2 regions of the Brevibacillus jepli genome follow, and region 2 is predicted to be linked to the other one. Evidence: a T-box and tRNA genes for the amino acid it is inferred to sense, from the RefSeq annotation. Region 2 holds a T-box; the other holds one or more tRNA genes.
The links. The T-box of region 2 lies ahead of glyQ (glycine--tRNA ligase subunit alpha). A T-box ahead of a tRNA ligase gene usually reads a tRNA of that ligase, here a tRNA-Gly.

Region 1: it encodes a tRNA-Gly, which carries the amino acid that the T-box ahead of glyQ (glycine--tRNA ligase subunit alpha) is inferred to sense. The anticodon was not compared.

The regions. Positions count from the first base shown of each region.
Region 1 covers NZ_JBFEFW010000001.1:416,997-420,406, forward strand. Annotated here, with positions in the region: tRNA gene AB1L17_RS02115 (tRNA-Tyr) at 86-170, shown strand; tRNA gene AB1L17_RS02120 (tRNA-Leu) at 199-280, shown strand; gene AB1L17_RS02125 (hypothetical protein) at 378-752, shown strand; gene AB1L17_RS02130 (O-acetyl-ADP-ribose deacetylase) at 763-1,302, shown strand; gene AB1L17_RS02135 (HD domain-containing protein) at 1,392-1,814, shown strand; tRNA gene AB1L17_RS02140 (tRNA-Gly) at 1,898-1,971, shown strand; gene AB1L17_RS02145 (DUF6492 family protein) at 2,297-3,118, shown strand.
Region 2 covers NZ_JBFEFW010000004.1:18,246-21,655, forward strand. Annotated here, with positions in the region: gene glyS (glycine--tRNA ligase subunit beta) at 1-1,007, opposite strand, end outside; gene glyQ (glycine--tRNA ligase subunit alpha) at 1,000-1,926, opposite strand; T-box leader at 2,020-2,194, opposite strand; gene recO (DNA repair protein RecO) at 2,245-3,018, opposite strand; gene AB1L17_RS05580 (YqzL family protein) at 3,009-3,164, opposite strand; gene era (GTPase Era) at 3,269-3,410, opposite strand, start outside.

The DNA.
Region 1 (3,410 bases), on a different contig from region 2:
GACGCGAAGCAAAGTTCATGATAGATTAATAAATGTCGCTTCTGGTTGAAGAAAGTAGATGCAGAAGAGAGACAGCACATATTGTGGGGAGATAGTGAAGTGGCTAAACACGGCAGACTGTAAATCTGCTCCCTCCGGGTTCGGCGGTTCGAATCCGTCTCTCCCCACCATTGATTTTCTTTTTTCATAGATTCACTTGCCGGTGTGGCGGAATGGCAGACGCGCGCGACTCAAAATCGTGAGGGAAACCGTGGGGGTTCAAGTCCCTTCACCGGCACCATTATCTAAATACGAATGCACACTAACCATGATGGAAACAGAGACATGGAAGGTGTGTTTTTTTGTTTGTCAGAAAAAGGTGGAGAGGGGGGACGATCATGTACACTACAGATGAATTGGAAAGAATGATTCGAGAAGTAAAAACACTAGGAAATTACAAGTTTCATGAAGAGAAGCAATGCTTCTATGGTGATGCAGAGATTGAAATCTATGCACGAAAATTAGGAAATGACACTTATTCGGTCTACGAGTTTTACTATTTCGATGGTATCGAGGTTAGTGCGTACCGTGAAGGAGAAGAGCCGTACGTTTTTCAAGGTACAGAAGAAGAGGTGAGAGCAAAAATTATCGATTCTTATCATTCTGAATCCGGGATTTTTATGGGCTATCCTGTTTTATACATAAATATTTCTGTTGTGTTTGACTTTGATGCCAGGGAATATGATGAGTATTTTGGAATCGTGAGAGAATAAGGAGACAATCATGAACAGCATCCTGGAAAGAATCGAGATTATACAAGGTGACATAACCAAAATTTCAGCTGATGCAATTGTAAATGCTGCAAATTCAAGCTTACTTGGTGGCGGCGGTGTTGATGGTGCCATCCACAAAGCTGGTGGAAAAGACATATTGGAGGAATGTAAAAGAATTCGTGCAAAGCAAGGTGGATGTAAAACGGGAGAAGCAGTCATAACAACAGCGGGCAAACTTTCCGCTAAATATGTTATCCATACAGTCGGGCCAGTGTGGAATGATGGCAAGAGTGATGAGGAAATGTATTTGCGAAGCTGTTACCGAAAAGCATTGGAGTTAGGCGAGAACTATGAAGTAAAGAGCATAGCATTTCCTACTATTAGTACAGGAATATTCAAGTTCCCAAAAGATCAAGCATGCTCCATTGCAGTGGATACAGTGATATCCTTTTTAAAAGAAAATACTTCAATAAACAAAGTGATATTTGTTACTTATGATGAGGTCAATTACAGATTGTATGTGGAGAAAATGAAAGATTTACAAGCATGAGATCATCCACAACGACAAAATACTTCAACTGTGTAAAGTATTCATATAGTGACAGAAGGCAGAAATTATTTAGAAAAAGGAGAATCAGGTTGAGTACACTAGAAAAGGCAATTGTCATTGCGACACAAGCCCATGCCGGGCAAATTGATAAAGGTGGGAATCCGTATATCCTGCATCCTTTACGAATCATGTTAAAAATGACAACAGAAGAAACCCGGATCGCAGCGGTATTGCATGATGTTCTGGAAGATACAGAAGTAACCGAAGATGAACTCCGAGCGGCTGGATTTCATGAAAAGGTTATTGCTGCAGTAGTTGCATTAACCAGACAAGAGGAAGAATCGTACATGGAGTTTATTAAACGGACGAAACGCGATCCCGTTGCAAGAATTGTGAAATTGGGTGATTTGGAAGATAATTGTGATGTAACACGTATCCCCAATCCAACTGATACTGATTTGGAGAGAATCAAGCGTTATAAGAAGGCGATTCACGAACTGCTGTCATCGTAGCGGGTAATTGTATGGACAATTCAAAAAGATCGCTATATAATTGGTAATAGTTGGAGTGAAGAGATGACAGCAAGTAACAAATTGCGGGTGTAGTTCAATGGTAGAACTCTAGCTTCCCAAGCTAGCGGCGTGGGTTCGATTCCCATCACCCGCTCCATAGTAATCAGAGCGTAGGAACCTTGATATATCAAGGTTTTTTCTTTTTGTTTCTTCGGAATATGCACAGGGTGTTCTATTTATCCAGTCAGTACCATCGGAGTCGGATCGAGCTGCCATTGTTGTAGGTCAACGATTTCGACTAGGTAAAGTGAGGAGAGTTTCAAGACAAAAGAAGGCAGACAAACACCCGTTTTGCAAGATATCCATATCTGTCATATTCACCCTAAGGAAAAAAATCATATCCTATCTGGTAAGTCAGAGACTTTGGCTGTCCTGTCCAGACACACATGCTTGAAACTGCTAAGCGAAAAGGAGTTGAGAAGTTGTCACGTTCTGCGAAAAGCACCTTCAACAGCTCTATCAAAATTGATGTCCTGATCCCAGCTATTGAGAAAGACCTTGGCACTCTTCCCTATGTCATTGACAGTATCCGTAAGCAAGTGAAGCATCCGGTCGGTAAGATCATGGTTGTATCGCCACCAAGCAAGCGAATCCAAGCCCTTTGTCGGCGTAAAAACTGCACCTTCATCAATGAAAGACGCGTGCTTCCGATTACAAAAAAAGACATTCACTACCAAACCAAACGCACCAATCGCTCAGGCTGGCTGCTCCAACAATTGTTGAAGCTGGCGGGAGGAAGCTTGACCAAGCAAAGGTATTATCTTGTGATTGACGCGGACACCATTCTCATCCGCCCACATGTCTTTCTCGTCAACGGGAAAACTGTTTTTTACTGCCGTAACTGGAGTCGTCCCGAGTATTTTCGCACCTATAAGAAATTACTGGGGACCAAGGCAACCGCCTCGCGCTCTTTCGTTGCCCACTATATGCTGTTCGACAAATCAAAGCTCTCCCGACTAAAGTATAAAATTGAGGCCAGGCATAAGACTAGGTGGTATTGGGCGATTATCAAGAAGACCAACAAACAGAGTTACGCCGGCTTCTCCGAGTTCGAAACTTACGGTAACTTCGTGAAAGCTCACTATCCCGGTCATCTGGTTGTAAGAAGTACCCTTAACAAAAGCTTCTCTTCAAAACCGTCATCACTTACTCGCAACCGAATCATCAGACTGGCTCAGAAATACAGGTCCATCTCCTTTCATAAACGCGCTTGGTATATCCGGAAGAGGAGCGTGAGAAAATGAGTCCAACTGCTTGTTATGTGAAAGTGCCCGGTCCATTTCGAGTCAACCATATTTTTTCTACATCCACGCGGTCTGGGTATATCCATCCAGGTTTGAACTTGGCCCCGAAGCCAGAGCGGACCACTTGCAAGGGTCTTCACAGGCTTCGGAAAGGTCAAAATCTAGGATTGTACCCTTCGGCATTTAACTGTAGAAGAGTAGAATAAAAAAGACGGGAATATATGCTCAAATATGTGAAACGGAAAAAGACCGTCCCTTTGCCATATTCTCGGCATTTGGGACAGCCTCTTAA
Region 2 (3,410 bases):
TTTTGGTCTTCCACGTAGAAGAAGCGAGCATCAGACAGACGGGCACGAAGAACTTTTTCATTCCCTTTTGCTACGTTTTCCAGAGCGCGGCTGTCTCCGTTACGAACCGTAACGAAGTGATTCAGCAGTTGACCATCAGCGTTTTCAACTGGGAAATAGCGCTGGTGCTCACGCATGGAAGTAACCAAAACTTCACGCGGAATGGAGAGGAATTCTTCCTCGAACGTACCGAAAAGGGCTGTTGGATATTCAACGAGATGAACCACTTCATCCAGCAGGCCTTCATCCATCGGGATTTTCCAGCCATTCTCTTGCTCCAAGCGATGAATTTGGTCCACAATCGCTGCTCTGCGCTCGTCAGGATTCACCATGACGTATTGTTCAGCCAGCTTGCTCACGTATTCACTTGGATGATTCAGCGTTACTTCAGTACCCAAGAAACGGTGTCCGCGAGATACACGTCCACTCGTTACACCAGCGATCTCAAGCTCGATCAATTCTTCTCCGAACAGGGCAACCATCCAACGAATCGGACGAACGTACTTCAAATCTCTTGCGCCCCAGCGCATGTTTTTCGGGAAGCTCATTCCAGCAATGACGTCAGCCAGTTGCGGTAATAGCTCCGTAGTTGGTTTACCCGCCTCGGATTTGCGAGCATGAACATACTCGATGCCATTTACTTCTTTATAATATAGTTGGTCTGGCTCAACATTGTTGCTGCGCGCAAAGCCAAGTGCTGCTTTCGACCAGTTACCCGCTTCATCTTGCGCGATTTTGCGAGCTGGACCTTTTGCTTCATCATTGCGGTCAGGCTGCTTTTCTGCAAGTCCGTTGATCAAGAGGGCAAAACGGCGAGGTGTCTCCAATGCCGTAATTTGATCAAACGGCACGCGCTCAGCAGTCAGCCACTTTTCTACTTTTTCCTTGAATTGTGCCGCTGCCAGTGCGACAAAACGAGCAGGCATTTCTTCCAAACCAACTTCGACGAGTAGATCGCGCTTACTCATTTGTATCCTCTCCCTTCACCTGATTCGCTTGATCCGCAGCTTCTGCGTTGCCTTTTTGCAAAAGCGGGAAGCCAAGGCGCTCACGCTCTTTGTAGTAGGTTTGTGCTACTTCACGAGACAGGTTGCGTACACGAGCGATATAGCCTGTACGCTCTGTCACACTGATTGCTCCACGAGCATCAAGCAAGTTGAAGGTGTGGGAGCATTTCAGTACGTAATCATACGCTGGGTAAACCAGTCGCTCAGCCATCAATCTCTTAGCTTCTGCCTCGTACGTATTGTAGAGAGAGAACAGCATGTCGACGTCGGACAGCTCAAACGTGTATTTGGAATGCTCGTATTCTGGCTGCAGGAATACATCTCCGTACGTATAGCCATTGCACCATTCCAGATCGAACACATTTTCTTTCTCCTGAATGTATGAAGCCAAGCGCTCAAGTCCGTAAGTCAGCTCGACTGCGACTGGCTTGCATTCCAGACCGCCTACTTGCTGGAAGTACGTGAACTGCGTGATCTCCATTCCGTCCAGCCAAACTTCCCAGCCCAAGCCCCATGCACCAAGTCCAGGATGCTCCCAGTTGTCCTCTACAAATCGGATGTCATGCTCAAGCGGATCGATCCCGAGCTCGCGCAAGCTCTCCAGGTACAGCTCCTGAATATTGTCCGGAGATGGCTTCATGATTACTTGGAACTGGTGATGCTGATACAGACGGTTCGGGTTCTCCCCATAGCGTCCATCCGCCGGGCGACGGGAAGGCTCTACATAAGCGACATTCCACGGCTCAGGACCAATGGAACGAAGGAAGGTCATCGGGTTTAGCGTACCTGCCCCTTTTTCAACGTCATACGGCTGGACAATCAGACAGTTTTGCTTTGCCCAAAAGTTTTGCAGCGTCAAAATGATGTCTTGAAATGTCATTTTCATGCTTTTTCCTCCTCCAACTATTTAGAAACCTAGGCTTTGTGAACGAACTAAAAAAACCTCCCGCCTCTACACTGCCTGATGCGACAGTGTAGGGACGAGAGGATTCTCGCGGTTCCACCCTACTTGGCGAATAACATCTTCGCCCACCTTAGAATTAAATTGCTCCAGAACGCCCTTCATCAGCTTGGTGACCGGGCTTCCACTATCCCCGGTTCGCTTTTACAGCCAGTGGCCGACTACTCTTTTCCTTCATGGCAACATTCAGTATACAAGTTTGGTTCTTATCATAACGAAAAGAAAATCGGATGTCAATTAGTCCGGATCTGATTGTGCCATTCTTTCCATCCGCTCCAGTTGTTCCAGAAATGCTCGACTTTTCAGCCTGAGATCCAGATACTCATCCATGAAGCCTCGAAGCACATGCTTTAGCTGGTTTCGCGTAGCCGGTTTCACTTCGATGTCACCAAGCCGCTCCAAATCAAATACCTGGAACAGCCGTAACAGCTTCCAGGTCGAGGGAGTAACCGCCAATGCATAAGGATCAGAGGGCTGGCAAACTGGGCACAACAGGCCACCCTGTCCTACACTGATAGCATAGGGCTCGCGCTGTTCATCACAGTTTACGCACGCCGTGAGCTGCGGGGAGATTCCCGCCACGATCAGCATTTTGGTTTCAAAAATGCGACACAGGATTTCAGCATCTCGCCCCTCGTCCAAGTAGCGAAACGTATGAAGAAGAAGCTGAAACAAGTAAGGGTTCGGTTCCCTTTCCTGCGTCAATCGATCCAAAAGTTCTGCTATGTATGCGGCATAAGCCGTTGCATTCAGGCTTTGCCGCATATCCCGGAACGAATCCAGCATGTCTCCCTGTGAGAGATCAGGCATTCCCGTACCAGGTCCCGCTTTGCATAGATAATAACTATGCGAAAACAACTGGGAGACGGCGGCAAGACGGCTTTTGGTCTTTTTGGCACCACGGGCCATCACGCCAAATTTGCCGTTCTCCCGGGTAAACAATGTCACCACTTTACTGGACTCACCATAGTCCACACTGCGAATGACAATTCCTTCCCACTTTACAAGCATGCCTGCGTGTCACCCAATTCTTCCTGGGCGAGATCAAACGAGGTCTCCTCGCTGGAACCATCCGTTTGATGGTGATCACGGTAGAGAAGGTAAGCATGGATATCACCGGTTGAAGCGAAAACTCTCCAAGAAAAGTCACGAAGCATGGAGCATCATCCTTTCCTATATCGGGTCTATCCACTTCCTTCTTAGAATCACCTTTGCCCGTTATTCTATGCCTTGGAAAAATTAACACATCGTAATGGGAATATTATTGCTCGTCGTAGAAACCGAAGTTACGCAGCATCCGCTCCTGGTTGCGCCAATCCTTTTTCACTTTGATCCAGAGCTCCAAAAATACTTGGTCCCCCATCAGCCGCTCGATATCCTTCCGCGCCCGTTGACCGATTTCT